Regions from separate parts of the Caballeronia sp. LZ034LL genome, predicted to be linked through region 1. Evidence: riboswitches for the same ligand, from Rfam matches in the RefSeq annotation. Region 1 holds a riboswitch; the other holds the start of a gene.
The links. Region 1 has a riboswitch for cobalamin ahead of QCE83_RS02870 (TonB-dependent receptor domain-containing protein). Riboswitches for the same ligand answer to the same signal wherever they lie in the genome.

Region 1 (11,146 bases):
ATCGCCGCGCCGCCCGCCAGGAAATTCGCGACCATCTGCGCGGTCACTTCCTGCGGATACGAACTCACGCCTTCCGCGGCGATACCGTGATCGGCGGCGAACACGATCATCGCCGGACGCACGATGCGCGGCTTCGTCGTGCGCTGGATCAGTCCCGCTTGCAGCGCGAGCGCTTCGAGCCGCCCGAGGCTGCCGCGCGGCTTGGTCTTCATGTCGATGACGCGGCGCAGTTCGGCTTCGAGCGAACGGTCGAGTGCGGGCGGGAGCGGGATGTCGTTGAGCGTGGACATCGATATTCCTTCAGAAACGTGGGATGGAAGGCACGAGCGCCTCGTGATCGCCGTCGCGCAGCAGCGCGAGCGGATAGCCGAACGCCGCGCTGGCGCGTTCGGGCGTCAGCACCTCGGCGACCGGGCCCGCACAGGCGTGGCCGTGGCCATCGAGCAGCAAGGCATGCGTCGCGAAGCGGCGCGCGAGATTCAGGTCATGGCACGAGAACACGACGGTGCGGGCGAAGCCCGCTGGATGAGCAGTCGCGCCCGTCGCCGCGCGTAACGCATGCAGGCACGCGATCTGATGATGCAGGTCCAGATGCGCCAGGGGTTCGTCGAGCAGCAGCAGCGGCGCGTTCTGGCACAGCACCGCCGCGAGCGCGACCCGCTGCCGTTCGCCGCCGGACAGCGTGAGCACGTCGCGCGTCGCGAACGGCGCAAGGCCGAGCGCGTCGAGCGCCGCGTGCGCGGCGGCGCGATCGTCGGCGCTTTCCCAGCCCCAGCCGGTCAGATACGGAAAGCGGTTGAGCAGCACGGTGTCCAGCACGCTGGCGCTGAAGGCGTCGTGGATCGCCTGCGGCATCAACGCGCGCACGCGTGCAAGCTGCGCAGCGCGCCACGACGCAAGCGCGCGGCCATCGAGCAAGACGCGGCCCGCATCCGGTGCGCTCAACCCGGCCAGCACATGGATGAGCGTCGTCTTGCCCGCGCCGTTCGGGCCCGCGATGCACCACATCTCGCCCGGCGCGAAGGTCTGCGTCAGGCTGTCGATCAGCGTGCGCTTGCCGGCCCGCAGCACGATGGCGTCGAGATGCAGGTTCATCGCGGCCTCCGCAGCAGCATCCAGAGGAACATCGGCACGCCGGCCAGCGCCGTCACCACGCCCACCGGCAACTGCGCGGGCGCGATCACGGTGCGCGCGGCGAGGTCGGCGGCCATCACCGCGAGACCGCCCGCCAGCGCGGCAGCGGGCATCAGCATGCGCTGATCATTGCCGAACGCGAGCCGCAGCAGATGCGGCACGACCAGTCCGACGAAGCCGAGCGTGCCCGCCGTGGTCACCGCTGCCGCAGCCGCCAGCGATGCGACCACGTAGACACGCAGCCGCAGACGCGCCACCGGCACGCCGAGCGCCTGCGCGGCGCTGTCGCCGCGCAGCAGCACGTTCAACTGCGGCGCGACGGGGAGGATCAACAACAGCGCGAGCACCAGCGCCAGCAGCGCGGGCCACGGCGTGGCGGCGCCGTCGAGATCGCCGGTCAGCCAGAAGATCATGCCGCGCAGGCGGTTGTCGGGCGCGATGCTCAACATCAGCGTGATGAGCGCGCCCCAGCCCGATGCGATCACGACGCCCGTCAGCAAGAGCCGCGGCGATGCGTCCTGCGTGCCGCGCCACAGATCACGGCGCGCCAGTCCGAGCACCAGGACGATCGATGCGAATGCGCCCGCGCAGGCGGCGAGATCGACGCCCCACCACGGCAGCGCGGCCAGCATCGCCGCCAGCGCGAAGCTGGCCGCGCCGCCCGAGACGCCGAGCACGTAGGGTTCCGCCAGCGGGTTGCGCAGCAGCACCTGCAACAGCGCCCCGGCCAGCGCGAGCAGCGCGCCCGACGCAAAGCCCGCGAGGGCGCGCGGCAGGCGCAGCGTGAGCACGATGTCGTCGGCGATGTCAGGCGTGGCGGACCCCGCATGAGAGAGCGCATGAAGCAGCGCGGCGAACGCGCGCGACGGCGGCAGCGCGACGCTGCCCAGCGCGAGCGAGGCGATCAGCACCGCGCACGCCGCGGCGGCAAGACAGGCCCAGATCGCGGCGGCGCGCGCGCCGTTCATGCCGCGCAACCGCTCAGGCGCGCGGCTCACGACGGATGCCAGCCCAGCGTGAGATAAGCGCCGCGTCGCGGGGTGTTGTAGGCATACGCAAGCTCATAGTCCTTGTCGAAGAGATTGTCGACGCGCGCCGTGACATACCACGACTTCGAGATGTCATAGCGCGCCGACAGGTTCACGATGCCGTAGCCCGCCAGCGTCGAATCGTAATCGCTGCGCTGGCCGCTCACGAGCCACTCGCCGCCCACGCGCCAGCGCCCGATCGTGCGATGCGCGCTCAGCGTCGCGAAATGCCGCGCGCGCCGCGTCAGGTCCTGGTGATTCGTTTCATCGACGGGATTCTGGAACGTGACGCCCGCGCGCACATCCGTTCTGCCGACATGCCCCGCCCACGATCCCTCGATGCCCTGCACCTTCGCCCGCCCGACATTCTGCGCGGTGTAGTAGAAGCCGCCGTCGGACACGTAGTCGATCAGGTTCGAGTAGCGCGTCTGGAACAGCGTGACGCGCAGCACGCCGAGTCCGCTCGACGCATACTGCAACGCCGCTTCGACCGAATGGCTGCGCTCCGGCTGAATCGACGGATTGCCGCTGAACGGATAGTAGAGATCGTCGAAGCTCGGCGCGCGGAACGAGGCGGCATAGCTCGCGCTCGCCTTCCAGTGCGCGTCGATGTTGTACGCGTAGCCGAGATAGTAGCTGTTCGCGCCGCCGAAATCGGAATACTGGTCGTGACGCAGGTTCGCCTGGAATTCGCTCGCGCCCAGATGGCCGACATAGCCCGCGAACACCGAGTTCACGTGCCGGTCGGGCGCGCTGAACTGATCGGAATCGAGCGTCTGGTCGAGGTGCTCGTAGCCGAAGAGGAACGTGTGCGCGTCGCTGATGCGGATGTCGTTTTGCCACGTGTACTGACGGTTCTCGGAATTGAAGCGGCTCGTATAGACGCCGTTCTGCTCGATGTTCGCGCGGTCCTGGCCCTGCGCGATCGTGAAGTGCGTGGTCCAGTTGCCGGTGAGTTTGCCATTGGCGAACACCGACGCCGAACGCACGCGGTTATGCGATTCGTTGAGATCGGTCGGCTGGCCATAGGCATCGTCGAAGCTGCTGATGCCGTTCGACTGCAGAAAGCGCACGCCCGCATCCCATTGGTCGTTGAACCTGTGGCGCAAGGTCGCAGCGACGCTCTCGTTCAGATAGCCGTTCGCGTTGGGATTCGCGCCGGGCGCGAGATTCGGATCGATCGACGAGAAGCCGTCGGTCTTTTCGCGCGACACGTTCAGGCTGAAGGTGGTGCGCCCGTCCTGGTCCAGCGCGCCGTTCACGCCGGCGGACTGGCGCTGCGTGTGATAGCTGCCGAGCTCGGTCTCGAAGCTGAAGCGCGGCGGATGCGGCTCGCCCTCCTTCGTGAAGATCTGCACGACCCCGCCGATCGCGCTGGAACCATACAGCGCCGAAACATTGCCATTCACCACCTCGACGCGGCCGATTTGATCGAGCATCACTTGCGACAGCTGCGCCGCGCCGAGCGATGCCGATTCGACCCGGACGCCATCGATCAGCACGAGCGACTGCGACGACGACGCGCCGCGAATGAAGAGTCCCGAGTTCGCGCCCGGTCCGCCGTTGCGCGTGATCTGTACGCCGGGCGCGAGCGCGATGAGGCCGAGTGCGTCGTCGGCGTTGCTGTCGGCAATGTCCTGTGCATCGAACAGCGAGGTCTGCGGAATGGAATCGGCGAGCGGCTGCGCTGCACGCGTTGCAGTGATGACGACAGGCGCAAGCGTTTGCGAAGCGTCATCCGTGGCGGTGGTCGTCGCGGCTTGCGCGACGCCGGCGAGCGGCAGGAGAAAGGTGGCAGCGGCGAGGCCGCGACTGGAAAGGCCGTCCCGGACGGAGGCCCATGGCGATTGCATGACGAGTGTTCCCGTGGAGGATGAGCGCGGCCCCGCTCCCCGCGAGGTTCGATGCGCGACGAACGCGCCCTGCCGTTCGGGATCATGCAGTGATCGTGCGATGACCGGCGGCAGGCGCGTGGCACTCTGGCCGGTATCCGGGCTGGCGACGCATCGTCCCGCCTTCCCGCGCATCATGCGCAGTGGCGTCGACACGTTTCTTGCAGAGGCCGACGAGCGGCCCGGCGTATGGATGAATCCATGCGCCCGCACTGCAAAAACGCGTATGAGACGACTTGCAACTTGCGTTGCGGTCGCTTACCGTTGCGGGGGCAGCACAGGTTGGCTCCGTCTTGTTTGGCCGCCGTTCACATGTTCGGCTGCTTCGAGGACTTCGCTCCCTGTTTCCCGTTTGACTGCATGCGCGAGAGCCGCGCATGCGAGCACCAGAAGTGCAGCAAGTGTAGGAGCGCGGGTCGGGACCGTCAAGAAACGGCGAACCCTGGCGCGAAGGACAGCAGGCGGCGCGTGAAGATGCAAAGAACAAACGAACTCAGCGAGCGAGAATCAGCCTGACTGTATTCACGAGCAAATCAACGCTCGTGTTTTCTGCACACGAATGCATCGCGAGATGCGCGAGAACCCGGGGTTTGCGCGCACGATCGCGTGCTGTTACGTCTCGAAACGAGACAATTATCGGTAGCTCCGTTGAACCGCGCTAAAATGCGAGGTCTTTAGAGGACGCAGCACATGCTCAACGAACTCGAATCACTGTCAGGAAACATCGGCCGGCTGATCCAGATCAGCGAGCGCCACAATCAGGCGCGTGCCGCGCTGCAAGAACAACTCGAACAACTGCGCACCGAGTACGCCAATCTCCAGGCCGACCTCGCGCAAGTCCGCGAAGAACGCGACACGCTGCAATCCGAACGCGATTCCCTCTCCGCCAAGATCGACGACGCGCAAGTCCGCCTCAACGCGATCCTCGAAAAGCTGCCGCGCGCGAAGTCCGCACAGCACGGCGAAGCCGACAATCAACTCGATCTCCTCGAAGCCGATTCGCCGGACGCGCATGAACATGCCCATGCGTCCGAAGCGGAATTGCACGGCGAGCATCATCAAGGAGAGAAGGCATGACGACCACGCAAATCGAAGTCTCCATTCTGGGGCAGCCCTATCGCCTCGCCTGCTCGCCTGAAACGGAAGGCGCGTTGCGCGAAGCCGTCGCGCGCGTCGATGCCGAGATGAACAAGGTGCGCAATGCCAGCAACGTGCGCGGCACGGATCGCATCGCGGTGATGGCGGCATTGTCGCTGGCGTCGGAATTGCTCAAGCTGCAGGACAGCGTGCGTCACGGCGAAGCCTTCCCGGCCGAGGAAATCCGTCGCACGATGCACTCGATGAACGAGCAGCTCGGCGCCGTCATTGCACAATACGAAGTGCAATAAAGCGCGTTGATGCGGTGCGTCGGAGCGCGGCTGCGAAGGCTCAGTGAAGGCACAACCAAGGCACAATCAGCGCGCCACGTCGATCGAAAAAAGAAACCGCAGCGGGGCTGCAGAAGGCAAACGATTGGTGTAGAGTGACGTTTCCCTGCCTGGTACGCCAAGGTCATATATTCCTTGAACCAATGCTACATTGGCACGGTTGCGGAACCTTGCAACATGGGCGCGCGCGTCGCTAGTCCGATGTACCCGAAGTGTTGCTTACCGCGACCAATCTTGAACCCAGGTTCAGGATGCCGGCCTAGCGGCTATGGCGGGGACCTCATCTCAAACGGCATCGGTTTTTCCGATGCCGTTTTCATTTGCGGCAGTGCTTTTGCATCCCCCTTCCCATCGTCGATCACGCATAACGAACAATCATGCGCTACTGGCTGATGAAGTCCGAACCGGACGAAGCGAGCATCGATCACCTGGCGCACGCGCCGAAGAAAACCCTGCCGTGGACGGGCGTGCGCAACTATCAGGCGCGCAACTTCATGCGCGACCAGATGCAGGTCGGCGACGGCGTGCTGTTCTATCATTCGAGCTGTCCGGAGCCGGGCATCGCGGGTATCGCGAAGGTCTGCTCCACGGCCTATCCGGATCCCACGCAGTTCGATTCCAAGAGCCACTACTACGATCCGAAGTCCACGCAGGAAACGCCGCGCTGGATGTTGGTCGACGTGAAGTTCGTCAAGAAGACGCCGCTGATTTCGCTCGCCACGTTGCGCGAGCATGCTGAACTCGCGGACATGCAGGTGCTCGCACGCGGCAATCGTCTTTCGATCACGCCCGTCACCGATGCGCAATGGCGCTTCATTACCGAGCGTCTCGTCTAACAAGGAACTTACGACACACGGCCGCCGCCTAAAGGCCGTCGCACATCATGCGACGCAACACGTGATTGCCTTTGCGTCTGGAGCCTTCGATGACCTACAAGAAAACTGCCGCCGCCCTCGCCCTGCTCGCGATGTCCGGCGCCGCGTTCACCTTCTCTCAATCCGCCGCCGCGCAGACGGTGATCAATCAGCAGCCCGCGGGCGTGCTGTCGCTGTCGGCGCAATCGAGCGCGCAGGTGGCGCAGGATGTCGTGACCATCACGCTGTTCTACGAACAGGAAGCGGCCGATCCCTCCTCCCTCACCAACACGCTCAATCAACGCGCCGAGTCGGCCTTGCGCGAGGCACGGGGCGTCGACGGCGTGACGGCCAGGAGCGGCTCGTTCACCGTGTATCCGTCCACCGATCGCGATGGCAAGATCTCCGCCTGGCGCGGCCGCACGGAAGTCGTGCTCGAATCGCACGATTTCGCGGCGGCCTCGAAGCTCGCGGGCAAGATGAGCGCGTCGATGCAGGTGGGCAGCGTGGCCTTCTCGCTGTCGCCGGAAGCACAGCGCGCGGCCGAGCAGAAACTCGTGACGCAGGCCATCGACTCGTTCCGCAAGCAGGCGCAGACCGCCGCGCAGTCGTTCGGCTACAGCAATTTCTCGATCAGGGAAGTGAACATCGGACACAGCGGCGTTCAGCCGCGCCCGGTCATGATGATGCAGTCACGCGCGATGAGCGCCGATGCGAAGATGGCCGCGCCCATCGCGATGGAAGCCGGCACGACGACCGTGACCGTCGATGTGAACGGCTCCGTGCAGATGGGGCGGTAAGCGGTACGCGGGGCGCTCGCGCCCCGCATCAGTCAGGCCTGCGCGGATTCAGGCGGCAGGCGCAGATTGCGCTTGTACGCCCACACCATCATCAGCACGCCGGCGATGATCATCGGCAGCGAGAGCCACTGGCCCATCGAGAGATTGAACGCGAGCAAGCCGAGATAGTCGTCCGGCTCGCGCGCGAATTCCACTGTGAAGCGCGCCAGTCCATAGCCGATCAGAAACAGCGCGGAGACGGCGCCGACCGGCCGCTGCTTGCGCGAGAACGTCCAGATCAGGATGAACAGCACCAGCCCTTCCAGCGCGATCTCGTACAGCTGCGACGGATGGCGCGGCAGCATGTGGTAGCGCTGGAAAATCTCGGTGAGATGGTATTGCGCGTCCAGTTGCGGATTCTTCGAGAGCCACACGGCGTCGTCGTTGGTCGAGTTCTGGAACAGCATCGCCCACGGCGCGTTCGGGTCCGTCACGCGGCCCCACAGTTCACCGTTGATGAAGTTGCCGAGACGTCCTGCCGCAAGTCCGAGCGGTACCATCGGCGCGACGAAATCGGTCACTTGCAGCCAGGTGCGCTTGCGCTGGTACGCGAACAGCACCATGGCCAGCGTCACGCCGAGAAAGCCGCCATGGAACGACATGCCGCCTTCCCACACCTTGAAGACGTCGAGCGGATGCGCGGCGTAGTAACTCGCCTTGTAGAAGATCACATAGCCGATGCGGCCGCCGAGAATCGTGCCGAGCACGCCGTAGAACAGCATGTCGTCGATGTCTTTCGCGGTCCAGCCCTGGCGCGACACATAGGGCAGGCGCAGCCGCAGCCGCCCGATGACAATGGCCGACACGAAGGCCACGAGATACATGAGGCCGTACCAGCGTACGGCGAGCGGTCCGAGATGGATGGCGACGGGATCGAAATTGGGATGTATGAGCATGCTGATGTCGAAGAGCTGACGGACTTCGAGGGGCCTCGAGCGAACCTCAAGGCCGCATCATACAGAACCGGCGCCCTGCGCCCGCGAACGGACGATGTCGATGAAGCCGGCCAGCACCGGGCTCACTTCCGCCGCGCGCCACACGAGCCCGGTTTCGACGAGCATCGCCGGGTCCTCCGGCGCGTGCAACGGCCGGTACACGACGCCCGTGCGCCGCAGATGCCGCAGCGAACGCGGCACCAGCGCGACCCCCATGCCCGCCGAGACCAGGCTCACGATGGTCTGCATCTGGATGGCCTCCTGACCGATGCGCGGCGTCAGGCCGGCCGCGCCGTAGCAGCCCATGATGCTGTCGTACAGGCCGGGCGCGAGCCGCCGCGGAAAGACGATGAGCGGCGCGGCGGCCAGCGCGCCCAGTTCGACGCGCGTGTCCGCCCACTCCAGCTCGCCCTGCCCGAGTTCGCGCGCGGTAGCGGCGGGCATCGCGACGACGAGCGGCTCGCGCGCCACCGGCAGATACGACAGCGCGCCCGCATGGCGCGCCGGCAGCGGCGGAATGACGAGCCCGGCGTCGATGCGGCCGGCGACCAGTTCCTCGATCTGCACGTCGCTGGTGGCTTCGGTCAGTTGCAGCCGGACGCCCGGATGGCGCGCGCCGAACGCGTGCAGCAGCGCAGGCAGCAGCCCGTAGTCGGCCGTGGAGACGAACGCGAGCGACAGCACGCCCGCCTCGCCGCGCGCCAGCGACTGCGCCAGCGGACGCAGCGCATCCGCGGACGCGAGCAGGCGCCGCACCTCGGGCAGCAGATCCTTGCCGACCGGCGTCAGCTCCACGCTCCGTTTGGTCCGCACGAACAAGGCGACGCCAAGCGCTTCTTCCAGCCCGCGGATCGCCTGCGAAAGCGGCGGCTGGGTCATGGCCAGACGCGCGGCGGCGCGGCCGAAGTGCATCTCTTCGGCGACCGTGACGAAGTAGCGCAAGAGGCGCAGATCGAAAGACGGGGTGCGCGGATCCATTGATATGTTTTACGACCTTATTAGCCGTAAATAATATATTGGACAGACACATCGCGCGAGTCGCATGCTTGCCGGACTAGACCAAAAAGTCCCCCTCAGGAGCACATCATGGCCTTCAATCGTCGCTCGAAGAACATCACACAGGGCGTCGCGCGCTCGCCCAACCGTTCGATGTATTACGCCCTCGGCTATCAGGAAGCCGACTTCGACAAGCCGATGATCGGCGTCGCCAACGGGCATTCCACCATCACGCCGTGCAATGCCGGCCTGCAACCGCTGGCCGACGCGGCCATCGAGGCGATCCGCCACGCCGACGCCAATCCGCAGATTTTCGGCACACCGACCATTTCGGACGGCATGTCGATGGGCACCGAAGGCATGAAGTACTCGCTGGTGTCGCGCGAGGTGATCGCCGACTGCGTCGAGACCGCCGTGCAGGGGCAGTGGATGGACGGCGTCGTAGTGATCGGCGGGTGCGACAAGAACATGCCGGGCGGCATGATCGGCATGGCGCGCATGAACGTGCCGTCCATCTACGTGTACGGCGGCACCATCCGCCCGGGCAACTGGAAAGGCCGCGACCTGACCATCGTGTCGTCGTTCGAGGCGGTCGGCGAATTCACCGCGGGCCGCATGACCGAGGAAGACTTCAAGGGCGTCGAGAAGAATGCGTGCCCGTCCACGGGCTCGTGCGGCGGCATGTACACGGCCAACACGATGAGCTCGTCGTTCGAGGCGCTCGGCATGTCGCTGATGTATTCATCGACGATGGCGAATCCCGATCAGGAAAAGGTCGACTCCGCCGCTGAATCCGCGCGCGTACTCGTCGAGGCCGTGAAGAAGGATCTGAAGCCGCGCGACATCATCACGAAGCAGTCGATCGAGAACGCCGTCGCGCTCATCATGGCGACCGGCGGTTCCACCAATGCCGTGCTGCACTATCTGGCGATTGCGCATGCGGCGGAAGTGGAATGGAGCATCGACGACTTTGAGCGCATGCGCAAGAAAGTGCCGGTCATCTGCGACCTGAAGCCGTCGGGCCAGTATGTCGCGACCGATCTCCACAAGGCCGGCGGCATTCCGCAAGTGTTGAAGATCCTGCTCGATGCCGGTCTCCTGCACGGCGACTGCATGACGATCACGGGCCGCACGATCGCCGAAGAGCTGAAAGACGTGCCGGCCAAGCCGCGCGCCGACCAGAAGGTCATTTTCCCGATCGCGCAGGCGCTCTACAAGCAAGGCCACCTCGCGATCCTGCGCGGCAATCTCGCGGAAGACGGCGCGGTCGCGAAGATCACGGGCCTGAAGAATCCGGTTATCACCGGTCCCGCGCGCGTGTTCGACGACGAGCAGAGCGCCATGGACGCGATCCTCGCCGACAGGATCACGGCCGGCGATATCCTCGTGCTGCGCTATCTCGGGCCGGTGGGCGGACCGGGCATGCCGGAGATGCTCGCGCCGACCTCGGCGATCATCGGCAAGGGACTGGGCGAGTCAGTGGGCTTCATCACCGACGGGCGTTTCTCCGGCGGCACGTGGGGCATGGTGGTCGGGCATGTGGCGCCGGAAGCGTATGCCGGCGGGACCATCGCGCTGGTGCAGGAAGGCGATTCGATCACCATCGACGCGCACCAGCTGCTGCTGCAACTGAACGTCGATGATGCCGAACTCGCGCGCCGCCGCGCCGCCTGGAAGCAGCCGGCGCCGAAGTACACGCGCGGTGTGCTGGCGAAGTTCGCGGCGCTGGCGCAGCCGGCCAACAAGGGCGCAGTGACGGGCTGATACGCGCGCCGAAACGCCCGGATGGATCATGCACAACATGCACAAGGGGCGCAGCGGCGCCCCTTCTGCATTCCGCGTGCCGCACGCCATGTCTCCTATAATGCGCGACAACGTGAAGCGTGCGCGTGCATCGGGGGAGACCACATGAAAGCACAGCTCAGGGACGTCGTTGCGGGACTGGTGTGGTGGAGCGTGTGCGGCGCGGCCTGCGCGCAGAACGACAGCGCCTCGATGCTCGCGTTCGCGCAAAGCCACAATTGCATGAGCTGCCATTCGG
Region 2 (11,146 bases), on a different contig from region 1:
CTCCCCGCAGCGATACCCCGCGATCATGAAGCGGCCGCTCCGCACGGTGGGATCGTCTTGCGGCGGGCCCCAGACGGCTTCGAGCGCGGCGCGCGCGTTGGCGGGCAGGGTGCGGTATGCGTCGAGGTAATCCGCCATCGACAGGCTTTGCAACGCGGGCCGAAAGTCGCGCACGAGCGGGTCGTTGGTCACGCCTTCCGTCAGCATGCCGATCAGCGCGTCGCCATCCGCCGGAATCTGGCCGACGCGATAGCCTTCGCGCGCGAGCATCGACAGAATGCCGATGGCCGATGCCGGCGTATCGAGCCCGACGCCATTGCCGATGCGTCCCTCGCTGGCCGGATAGTTGGCCAGCACGAGCGCGACGCGCTTCTGCGCATTCGGCGCCTGGCGCAGCCGGCACCAGCGCCGGCTCAGTTCAGCGACGAAACGCACGCGCTCGTCGTCCGCCTGATAGCGCACCACGTCGACCTGCGTCTGCTTGCAGTGATACGCAAGCCCCTTGAAGCTCACGGCGCGCGTGATGATGCGGCCATCGACTTCGGGCAGCGCCACGTGCATCGCGACATCGCGCGAGTTCAGGCCGTGATTGGACTGCTGCCAGTCCTCGCGATTGCCGCCGCTCAGGATGACCTGCAGCACGGGTGCATCGCCGGCGACTTCGAACGCCTCGCTCTCGTCGATCACGCCCGCCGCGAATGCCGTCGTGTTCAGCACGAGCGCCGCACGCTGCTCCGCGCACACGCGCTCGACCACTTCACGGCTCACGCTGTCCTTCAGCGATGCAATGGCGATCGGCAGCGGGTTCAGCCCTTCCCGTTCGAGCGCTTCGACGAGGGAATCGAATACGGCCGTGTTGCCCGATTGCAGATGCGCGCGATAGAACAGGATGGCGACGACCGGCGCGTCCTTCGTCCAGCGCGCCTGCCAGTCCGCGACCGTGGCGATCTCGCGTTCGGGATGATAGATGGCTACTGCGGGCAGTGCGGCGGGCGGCGGCGGCTCGGTGCCGTAGTCCAGCGCACGCCGCGCGATGGCGCGCAGGAACGCTTCCGCATTGCGCGCGCCGCCTTCGCGCAGATAGCGCGAGAGCTGGCGGCAGAATGCGGGATCGACGGTGCTCCTGGCGATCAGGTTCGGGTCTTCCGTCAGATCGCCCGAGAACATCGCGAGCATCTGGCGCTGCTTGTTCGCCAGCGTCACCAGACGCTCGATGCCATACGGCCAGTACGATTCGCCGCCGAGATGATCGACGACCACGACCTGCGCATGGCTCAGCACATCGTCGACGTAGAAGTCGACGGACGCCGGCTGGCGCAGGAACGACTGATTGGCGAGCCGCACTTCGGGAAAGCCGGGCTCCAGACGCGGCACCACGCTGGCCAGCAAGGCGAGCGTGGTGTCGGCGGAACTGAGAATGACGATCGGCGCGCGAGTCTGCTCGATGCGCATGACGCCCTGCGCGTCGTCGACGAAACCGCCCGGGGTCGTGCGCAGCAGATGCATGGCGCGTTACGCCTGCGCGGGAGTGTTCGTGAGCGCGAGCGCGGCTTCGAAGGCGCGCTGCAATGCGTCCGCGCTCAGGTCCTCGCCGATCAGCACGAAGCGGCTCTGCTGCCGGTCCTCGTGCGCTTCCCAGCGACGGTCGAAGTAGCTGTCGAAACGCTGCCCGACGCCCTGCACCACGAGCCGCATCGCCGCGCCCGGCAATGCCGCGAAACCCTTCACGCGATAGATCGTGTGCTGGCCGACCAGCGTCTGCAACGCGGCGATCGCTTGCTCGCGCGATTCGACCGGCGCGTGCACGACGACCGAATCGAACTCGTCGTGATGGTGATCGGCGTGACCTGCTTCGTCGGGCGAGCCATGATGATCGTGGCGCAGGTGAATGGTCTCTTCCGATGCCGCTTCGAGACCGAGCAACGCGTGAATGTCGAGCTTGCCCATGTGCGCGGGCACGATCTTCACCTCGGCGGGAATCTCCGGGCGCACGAGCGCTTCGACCTTGCGCAGGGCCTCGGCGTCCATCAGGTCGGTCTTGTTGACGATGACGAGGTCCGCCGACGACAACTGGTCTTCGAACAATTCATGCAGCGGCGATTCGTGATCGAGATTCGGGTCGGCCTTGCGTTGTGCATCGACGGCGACCGGGTTCGCCGCGAACTGGCCGCTCGCGGCGGCGGGACCGTCGACCATGGTGACGACTGCATCGACGGTGAAGGCGTTGCGGATGGACGGCCAGCTGAACGCCTGCACGAGCGGCTTGGGCAGCGCGAGACCCGACGTCTCGATCAGCACGTGATCGATGCTGTCACGCCGTTCGAGCAGCTGCTCCATCACGGGATAGAACTCCTCCTGCACGGTGCAGCAGAGACAGCCGTTGGCGAGTTCGTAGAGATTGCGGTCGGCGGATGCTGCTTCGTCGTCGCAGCCGATGCCGCAACCTTTGAGGATCTCGCCGTCGATGCCGAGTTCGCCGAACTCGTTGACGATGACTGCAATGCGCTTGCCTTGGGCGTTGGACAGGATATGCCGCATCAGCGTGGTCTTGCCGCTGCCGAGGAAGCCGGTCACGACGGTAACGGGAATCTTGCGGGTCTGCATCGTGGCTCCGGGGAGGGTGTTGAGTTTGGGATGCGCAAGGCGGGATGAAGTGCTGCATCGACTGAACGATGACGCGCGTTTTGCGCTCGGGTCTGGCGAGGCTGGGGCGCGGATTGCTGCGCTGTTGCCGGAGCCGGAACGGAATGCCGCAAAGCCTTGTCAGGCAAGCCGGACACAAATTTTAGCACGGGGGTTTTGGTACGGTCGCCTGTGTGGAAGAGGAAACTTGAAGGGCGCCGCGTTCCAGGAAACGTTCATGCACTGCACGTTAAAATCCCCCTCTTCCCTCGACAATCCACCCGCCTCGCGATGAACTCCGCCATCGATCGCGCCCCGCCGCTTCCCTTGAAGCTTGCCGTAGGCATCGGCTGCAGGCGCGGCACGAGCGCCGATGCAATCGAACGCGCGGTGCAAGCCGCACTCGGCCCGCATGCATTCGGCGATATCGCCGTTATCGCCACCATCGACACCAAGCGCGCCGAAGCCGGTCTGCTTGCCTTCTGCACACGTCACCATCTGCCGTTGCACTTCTTCAGCGGCGCGGAGATCGCGCAGGCGCCGCACACGGCGCGCTCGCATCACGCGCGCAAACATCTGAACGTGGACGGCGTCTGCGAGCCTTGTGCGCTGCTGGCGGGCAATTCGGCCACGCTCATCGTGCCGAAGACGATCGATTCCGGCGTAACCGTCGCGATCGCAGCGGCGCGCGGAGCATTCGGAAGCGGCGCTTGATGGCGCGATCGCCCCCGCCCGCCATGGCTTCCTTGCGTGCCAGCGGCTTGGCGACCACGGGCTTCAGTTTGTCGTAACAAAGCCAGATCAGTATGGTCAGTGCCACGAGTTCCAGATAAAGGTAAAACGCATCCATCGTCTTGCTCCAATCTCCAATAACAGTCACCGCTGATCCTTCATGGAAGGATCGACCTCGCTTTCCCGCGGCGGCCGCAGCGACCAGATCCAGCCGAGCAGCACCCCGTAGAACACGAGCGAAGCCATACCGACGACGATCACGACAAGCAGGCTGTCCATGGATCTCTCCCTAATGGTTCACCGATGCAGCAAGCGAAGGGCGCTGAACCATGTTTCGTGATTCCTCGTGATGCCGTTTCGTTGTTGCGCAATGAATGATGACCGCCGTGAATTAGCCCGGCATGAGCAGGGAAACCCGCGACTCGGAGGGCCGCCTGCGGTACGATACGGCCGGTTCGCGCCTTGACTGGCAGCCCCCCGACCCTCCCGGAGATCACGTGAAAACCGATACCGAAGCGCATCTGCGCATGACCCAGCGGCGCAAGGAAGGCCACGAGAAAAAGCAGGCCGCAGCGGATCACGAGAAAGGCCTGCTGATCGTGAACACCGGTAACGGCAAGGGCAAGACCACCGCTGCGTTCGGCATGGCGGTGCGCGTGCTCGGACATGGCATGAAACTCGGCGTCGTGCAGTTCATCAAGGGCGCGCTGCATACGTCGGAGCGCGATTTCCTCGGCGCCATCGCGAACTGCGATTTCGTCACGATGGGCGACGGCTACACCTGGAACACGCAGGACCGCGAGGCCGACATCGCCACCGCACGGCGCGGCTGGAACGAGGCGCGCCGCATGATCGAGAGTGGTGAATACCAGATGGTCGTGCTCGACGAACTCAACACCGTGCTCAAGTACGACTACCTGCCGCTCGAAGAAGTGCTCGACGTGCTGAAGGCGCGTCCCGCGATGCTGCATGTCGTCGTGACGGGACGCCACGCACCGGATGCCCTTGTCGAACTGGCCGATCTCGTCACCGAGATGCGGATCGTCAAGCATCCGTATCGCGAGCAGGGCGTGAAGGCGCAACGCGGCGTGGAGTTCTGAACCCGATGCCGCACTGTCCCGCCCTCTTCATCGGCGCGAGCGCATCGCACCAGGGCAAGACCACGGTCACTGCCGCGCTGGCGCGCCATCACGCGCGTCGCGGGCTGAAGGTGCGGGTCTTCAAGACCGGCCCGGATTTTCTCGATCCGATGATCCTCGAACGCGCGTGCGGGGCGCCCGTGTATTCATTGCATCTGTCGATGGTGGGCCCCGACGCATGCCGCGCGCTCCTTGCCCAAGCGGCGCGCGAGGCCGATCTGATCCTGATCGAAGGCGTGATGGGCCTGTTCGACGGCACGCCGAGCAGCGCCGATCTCGCCGCCGCATTCAAGGTGCCGGTGCTCGCGGTGATCGGCGCACACGGCATGGCGCAGACCTTCGGCGCCATTGCATTCGGACTCGCGCGCTATCGCGAGGACGTGCCGTTCTACGGTGTGCTCGCCAACCGCGTGGCGTCGCCGCGCCATGCGCAGATGTTGTCGGAGACCATTCCCGCAGGGCTGCTTTACTTCGGGCATCTGTCCAATGCCGACGATATCGCGCTGCCCGAACGGCACCTCGGTCTCACGCAGCCCGCTGAAGTCGCGGGACTCGACGCACGCCTCGACCGCGCCGCCGACGCCATCGCACAGACCTCGCTGCGCGATCTGCCGCCGCCCGTGCAGTTCGACGACGCGACCCTGCCCGAACCGCCGCGCCTGCTCGAAGGCGTGCGCATCGCCGTCGCGCACGACGCCGCGTTCTCGTTCATCTATCCGGCGAATCTGGACCTGCTGACCGCGATGGGCGCGAGCATCGAGCGCTTCTCTCCGCTCGCCGACGAACCCGTGCCCGCCGCTGCCGATGCGCTCTATCTGCCCGGCGGCTATCCGGAACTGCACGCCGCCGCGCTGGCCGGCAACCGGCGCACGCGTGCGTCGATCGAAGCGCATGTCGGGCATGCGAAGCCGGTCGTCGCGGAATGCGGAGGCATGCTGTATCTCGTCGAGTCGCTCACGATCCTCGACGGCACGCAGCACGCGATGCTCGGCATCCTGCCCGGCGCGGCCTTCATGCAGCGCAAGCTGTCGCGCCTCGCGATGCAGCGCATCGACACCGCGCACGGCGCGATGACGGGCCACACGTTCCACTACTCGACGCTCGACACCTCGCTGCAACCCGTGCTCAAGGCCGCACACGCGTCCACGGGCGCCGAGGGTGAAGCGCTCTATCGGCATGGACCGGTGACGGCCACCTACATGCACGCTTACTGGCCGTCGAACCCGGCCGCAACTGCCGCGCTGTTTCGCGGCGCCTCGCTCTCACGATGACGCAAGACACTCAAGCACCGCTGGACCTGGCCTTCACCATCGAGCGCGCCATGACGCAGGAACCGGTCGGCTCGCCCTGTACGAACGTCTGCAAGCTAGACGCCGATACCGGCCTGTGCCTCGGCTGTTTCAGAAGCCGTCAGGAGATCAAGACCTTCCGTTCGCTCGACGATGATGCGAAGCGCGCGTTATTCGATGAACTGCTGGCCCGTCGCGCAGCACAGCGCTGATACGCAACAAAGCCCGCGCTCCTCACGGGACGCGGGCTTTGTCATGTCAGCACAGCCGGTTTGACGATTCAGGCCGCAGCCATTCTCCGCACCGGCGGCCGTTCGAGTTCACGCGCGGCCAGCGCGCCGAACAACAGCCCGAGCGTCGTCCAGATCAGCGCCTGGATGCCGATGGCGGTTACGCGGAAGTTCCACAGCAAGGACGCCGAGAAGCCTTCCGGCACTTCATCGACGTGCGGCAGCACAACCTGCGCAATCACGATCACGACCACGTAAGCGAGCGCGGCGACGAGCGTTGCGTTCCACGCGCCTTGCCGTGCCGTCAGGCGCCGCTGCCAGCGCACGGCCCACACCATGGCCGCAATCGAAATCGCCACCATCGTGAAGAACAGCGCGGTGCGCGGTCCTATCGTCGCCGCATTGCCCACGGCGGGCGGATTGGGCGGGTACTTGAGGAACGGCACGATGGCCACGCTCACGAAGCCGAACAAGGCCAGCAGCGCTGACGTGCCCCGCGCATGCAACGCGCCGAGCCGGCCATACGCAAACGCGAAGACGAGCGAGAAGATCCCGCCGAGCGCAGTGCCGAACACGACGACGCCCGTCAACAAGCCGAGGCCCGCCTGGGTGCCGCGCGAGACCAGTTCTTCATCGCCGTGATCGTGGCTCTGGTCCGCGTTCGCGGAGGCATTGGCGGCTTCATGACCGTGCTCGTGTTCGTGTGCAGGCGCGGCCTCCGCATGCTCATGCTGCTCTTCGAAGGCGATGGCCTGCGCCACCGAAGGCTCGCCGAAGCCACGCGCGAAGCCGAAGCCGATGAGGCCCGCGACCAGTCCCGCGAGCATGCCGCGTATCAGCAGGGTGCGAATCATGCTGCGCCCTCAGTGGCAGGGAAAGCCGAGCAGATGCCGGCCGTCGTGAACGAATTCGTGGATGTACATGCCCGAGAAGATCGACGTCGCGCCTTGTTCGGCGCCGACAAAATAAATCGCGATCAGCAGGATCAGGCCGATGAACACGGCCCAGGGCAGGACTTCGCGCACCGGCAGCGGCACGGGGGCGTCGAAGGAAGGGGAAACCGGTGCGGCAAAGCCCGGCGCGTTGGAAGCATTCATGGTGTTTCTCCAGGGATAGGCGCGTCCCGATTGATGAAGAGCATGCAGCAGGGTCTGACTCGCGGCGCGCCGCATGGCGCTGACGGACCGCTTACAGTGGCGCGACCGTGCCGGGTTTGCACCGGCTTCCTCGCACTGCAGGCTTGCCATTCTATGACGATTGCCCGCAAAGTAAAACGATAACCTCTGAACCGCCGATTGCCTTGGAACTCGTTCTCCTCTGTCACCCCGCCACGCGCGCGATGAAAACCGGCCGCTTTCCTGCCGGCGACGAACCCGCCGATGACACGCCGCACGCGCCCTTGCCCGCCGATGACACCGCGCGCGTGATCTCCAGCCCGGCCCGCGCGGCGCGCGAGATGGCGGCCTGCATCGCGCCTGATGTCGACATCGACGCCGCCTTCGACGACATCGACTATGGCAGCTGGCGCGGACGTTCCATTCGCGAACTCGCCGACGGCGAAGCCGCGCAACTGAGCGCATGGCTGACCGACCCGCAGGCGCGTCCGCACGGTGGAGAGAGCATCGCGCTGCTGGCCGCTCGCGTGATCAAAGGTCTCGCGCGGGTCGAACGCGAGATGCGTGGCGAGCGCTGCATCGTGGTGACGCATGCCATCGTCGTGAAGGTGGCCGTGGCCCATGCGCTGCGCAAGCCGCTGACCTCCATCTATGCGATGAACTTCGCGCCGTGCTCCGTCACCGTCCTGAACCGCAGTCCAGGCGCACAGGACTGGACGGTGAGCCTGCCCCCGCCGGCCTGAACTTCAGCGCGTGCAGCACGCTCCAAGCATGCAGCGCAGCCATTGCGCGAGCCTGCTCTCAAACCGCTGAGGAGACACACATGGCGCATTACGTGGATGGATTCGTCGTACCCGTGCCGGCCGACAAGATCGAAGCCTATCGCGCCATGGCCGAGGCGGCCGGCAAGATCTGGATGGAGCACGGCGCGCTGCACTTCGTGGAAGCTGTCGCCGACGACGTGAAACCCGGCAAGCTCACGTCCTTCCCGCAGAGCGTGCAGATGAAGGAAGGCGAGACCGTGGTGTTCTCGTATATCGTCTATGCGTCGCGCGAGGAACGCGACCGCGTCAATGCGAAGGTGATGGAAGACCCGCGTCTCAAGGCCATGATGGAAACCGGCGAGCCGCCCTTCGATGCGCAACGGATGTTCTTCGGCGGCTTCAATGCCATCGTCGAACTTGGACGCGACTGAGTTTTTTTGTTGTATGACCGCGCTTGCCGCAAAGGAACTGCATCGACATGTATATCGCCATGAACCGCTTCAAGATCGTGCCCGGCGCCGAAGCCGACTTTGAACGCCTCTGGACCAGCCGCGACACCTATCTCAAGGACGTGCCGGGCTTCGTCGAGTTTCATCTGCTGAAGGGACCGACGAAGGACGACCACGTGCTCTACTCGAGCCACACGATCTGGGCGAACCGTGAGTCCTTCGACGACTGGACGCGCTCCGATGCCTTCCGCGCCGCGCACCGCAATGCGGGCGGGGAAACCCGCCAGCTTTATCTCGGCCACCCGGAGTTCGAAGGCTTCGAAGTGATCCAGACGGTCAAGTGAGCGTCAAGTGAGGCCCGGCGAACGACCGGTCCATTCAGCCGTCCGTTCGCACCTGGAGCACGCGCGTTTTACACACGTGTGAAAAAACGCGCGTCGCCGACAGGCTCCTGTCAGGCCTTCGCGCCGCGCGCCATCCGCTGCAGCGTCGACGAATCGATGGCCGCGGCGCAAATGCGCACCGCCTCCTTCAGCGTGCGCGGACGGCCCGCGCCGAACTGCGATTCGAGCATGGCCACGGCGCGCAGACGCTCGTCGTTGCCGAGCTTCTCGCCGGTCGCCAGTTCAAGCACCGAGATGAAGTAGGCCGCGGGCGGCGCGGCGTTGGGTGTGGGGCGTGGCGGGCGGTTTGCGCTTGCTGCGCCGCCGCTTTCATGGCCGTCCTCGTGGGCGGGGATCCAGGGGTGCCACTTGCTGTCGTATCGACTCTTCATGAGTGTGTTCGCTGGCTGAATTGCAGGGACACGCTGTTGCGCGCCTCGTCATTAAGCCAAACGACAGCAAGGACCGTTCCAAGCGGCGTCGCTCAGCGCCCGCCCGCGGTTTCTTCCGACAAAATCACCCGCGCCACACGGCACGCCGCCAGGTCCCAAGCCGCGCAGCCGACCGACTTGAACATGACCGGCCGGGCGGCATCGTTCTTTGCCGCCGGGGCCGCGAGCGCCTCGGCGAGCGCCCGCACCGCGCCCCATTCCACGCCCGCCAGGATGAAATCGCCGGCTTCGTGACGGGCGCCGGCCAGATCGTCCACATAGAGCGCGCTGCCGTGCACGATATCGGCGGCGATCTCGGCGGCATCGGCGGTGAACGCGCCCACGCCGATCACCAGCCGTCCGGCGCGCGCGGGCGCCGTGTAGACCGGCGTCTTGCTGGTGGTCGCGGCGATCACGACATCGATCGATGCCGGAATCTCCGCCGTCTCCAGCGGCGCGAGGTAGCGGCCCGGCGCGGCGTGCGTGTCGCAGAACGCACGCGCCCGCCCGGCACGCGAACCCTGCACGACGATGCGCGCTTCCGGATAAACAGCCGCCAGCGCCTCGACATGAAACGCCGCCTGCCTGCCCGTGCCGATCACCAGCACCTCGCGTGGCGCGGCGCCGTGCAGCGCGCGGATCGCCAGCATCGAGACCGCAGCCGTGCGCCGCCCGGTCACGGTGGGGCCGTCGAGCATGAAGTGCGGCACGCCGGTGGCGGCATCGTAGGCGGTGACCTGACCGTGGATCGTCGGCAGGCCGAGCGCGCCGTTGCCCGCGCACACGTTGACGAGCTTGTGCATCGCGAGATCGGCGGCGCTGGCGGGCATCGACAGCATCACGCCGCCCTCGATCGGCACGACCATGCGCTCGGGGCTCACGATGCGCCCCGCCGCGTAGTCGAGCATGGTCGCAGCGAGCGTGTCCACGAGACGGTCGTACGGCACGAGACGGGCGGTCTGCACGTCGTCGAAACTCTGGAGGGCGCGAGGCGTTGGGGTCATCGTGTTCTCGTCTGGCTGGAAGAAGGTGGACATGCCATCGGCATGCCATTGAAGCGCGGGATTATTCTAACGGCGCGCACAACGACGGCGCGACCGCGTCATAAAGCCACTTAACCGGCGCGGCGCACGCCTGTCACAATGAATCCCCCGGACGACGAGTCAGGCGTGAGCGCCGTTGTCACATGCCTGCCACCGGCGACGGTCATACTCGGCGGACCCGCGCCCTCGTCCCGCGCAGCTCGCGCGTTGCACCACGACAGCCCAGCACACAATCACGGAGCCCACCATGAGCATCGACACGACGGACAAGCAGCGCCGTTTCCACGCGGACCTCATCGACAGTTACGACGAAGAGTTCGAGATGGAAATCGACGACCGCTTTCTGGACGGTGAATCGACCTTCTCGGATGAAGAGCGCGCGCTGCGCAAGACCTATTTCCGCGAACTGTTCCGCCTGCAAGGCGAGCTCGTGAAGCTGCAGGACTGGGTCGTGCATACAGGTCATCGTCTCGTCGTACTGTTCGAAGGCCGCGATGCCGCCGGCAAGGGCGGCGCGATCAAGCGCATTACGCAGCGTCTCAATCCGCGGGTCTGTCGCGTCGCCGCCCTGCCCGCGCCGAACAATCGCGAGCGCACGCAGTGGTACTTCCAGCGCTATGTGTCGCACTTGCCGGCGGCCGGCGAGATCGTGCTGTTCGACCGCAGCTGGTACAACCGTGCGGGCGTCGAGCGCGTGATGAACTTCTGCACCGATGAAGAGTATGAGGAATTCTTCCGCTCGGTGCCCGAGTTCGAGAAGATGCTGGTGCGCAGCGGGATCCAGATCATCAAGTACTGGTTCTCGATCACCGATGACGAACAGGAAGTGCGCTTCCAGGCCCGTATCGATGATCCGCTCAAGCAATGGAAGCTGAGCCCGATGGATCTGGAAAGCCGCCGCCGCTGGGAAGCGTACACGGCGGCGAAGGAAGTGATGCTGGCGCGTACG

Region 2: another riboswitch for cobalamin. It lies ahead of QCE83_RS31955 (CbtB-domain containing protein); the one in region 1 lies ahead of QCE83_RS02870 (TonB-dependent receptor domain-containing protein).

What each region holds. Positions count from the first base shown of each region.
Region 1 covers NZ_JARUXR010000001.1:611,636-622,781, reverse strand. The annotation lists gene cobT (nicotinate-nucleotide--dimethylbenzimidazole phosphoribosyltransferase) at 1-290, opposite strand, end outside; gene QCE83_RS02880 (ABC transporter ATP-binding protein) at 301-1,095, opposite strand; gene QCE83_RS02875 (iron ABC transporter permease) at 1,092-2,102, opposite strand; gene QCE83_RS02870 (TonB-dependent receptor domain-containing protein) at 2,129-4,015, opposite strand; cobalamin riboswitch at 4,126-4,460, opposite strand; gene QCE83_RS02865 (ATPase) at 4,745-5,131, shown strand; gene QCE83_RS02860 (cell division protein ZapA) at 5,128-5,442, shown strand; RNA gene ssrS (6S RNA) at 5,582-5,763, shown strand; gene QCE83_RS02850 (EVE domain-containing protein) at 5,859-6,317, shown strand; gene QCE83_RS02845 (SIMPL domain-containing protein) at 6,407-7,135, shown strand; gene lgt (prolipoprotein diacylglyceryl transferase) at 7,168-8,070, opposite strand; gene QCE83_RS02835 (LysR family transcriptional regulator) at 8,128-9,087, opposite strand; gene ilvD (dihydroxy-acid dehydratase) at 9,196-10,869, shown strand; gene QCE83_RS02825 (c-type cytochrome) at 11,014-11,146, shown strand, end outside.
Region 2 covers NZ_JARUXR010000004.1:984,587-995,732, forward strand. The annotation lists gene cobN (cobaltochelatase subunit CobN) at 1-1,506, opposite strand, end outside; gene cobW (cobalamin biosynthesis protein CobW) at 1,513-2,604, opposite strand; gene QCE83_RS31925 (cobalamin biosynthesis protein) at 2,914-3,336, shown strand; gene QCE83_RS31930 (hypothetical protein) at 3,499-3,633, opposite strand; gene cobO (cob(I)yrinic acid a,c-diamide adenosyltransferase) at 3,852-4,454, shown strand; gene QCE83_RS31940 (cobyrinate a,c-diamide synthase) at 4,460-5,764, shown strand; gene QCE83_RS31945 (DUF1289 domain-containing protein) at 5,761-5,994, shown strand; gene QCE83_RS31950 (CbtA family protein) at 6,063-6,866, opposite strand; gene QCE83_RS31955 (CbtB-domain containing protein) at 6,876-7,109, opposite strand; cobalamin riboswitch at 7,138-7,264, opposite strand; gene QCE83_RS31960 (histidine phosphatase family protein) at 7,313-7,870, shown strand; gene QCE83_RS31965 (DUF1428 domain-containing protein) at 7,951-8,322, shown strand; gene QCE83_RS31970 (antibiotic biosynthesis monooxygenase) at 8,370-8,684, shown strand; gene QCE83_RS31975 (hypothetical protein) at 8,795-9,115, opposite strand; gene lhpI (bifunctional Delta(1)-pyrroline-2-carboxylate/Delta(1)-piperideine-2-carboxylate reductase) at 9,208-10,158, opposite strand; gene ppk2 (polyphosphate kinase 2) at 10,445-11,146, shown strand, end outside.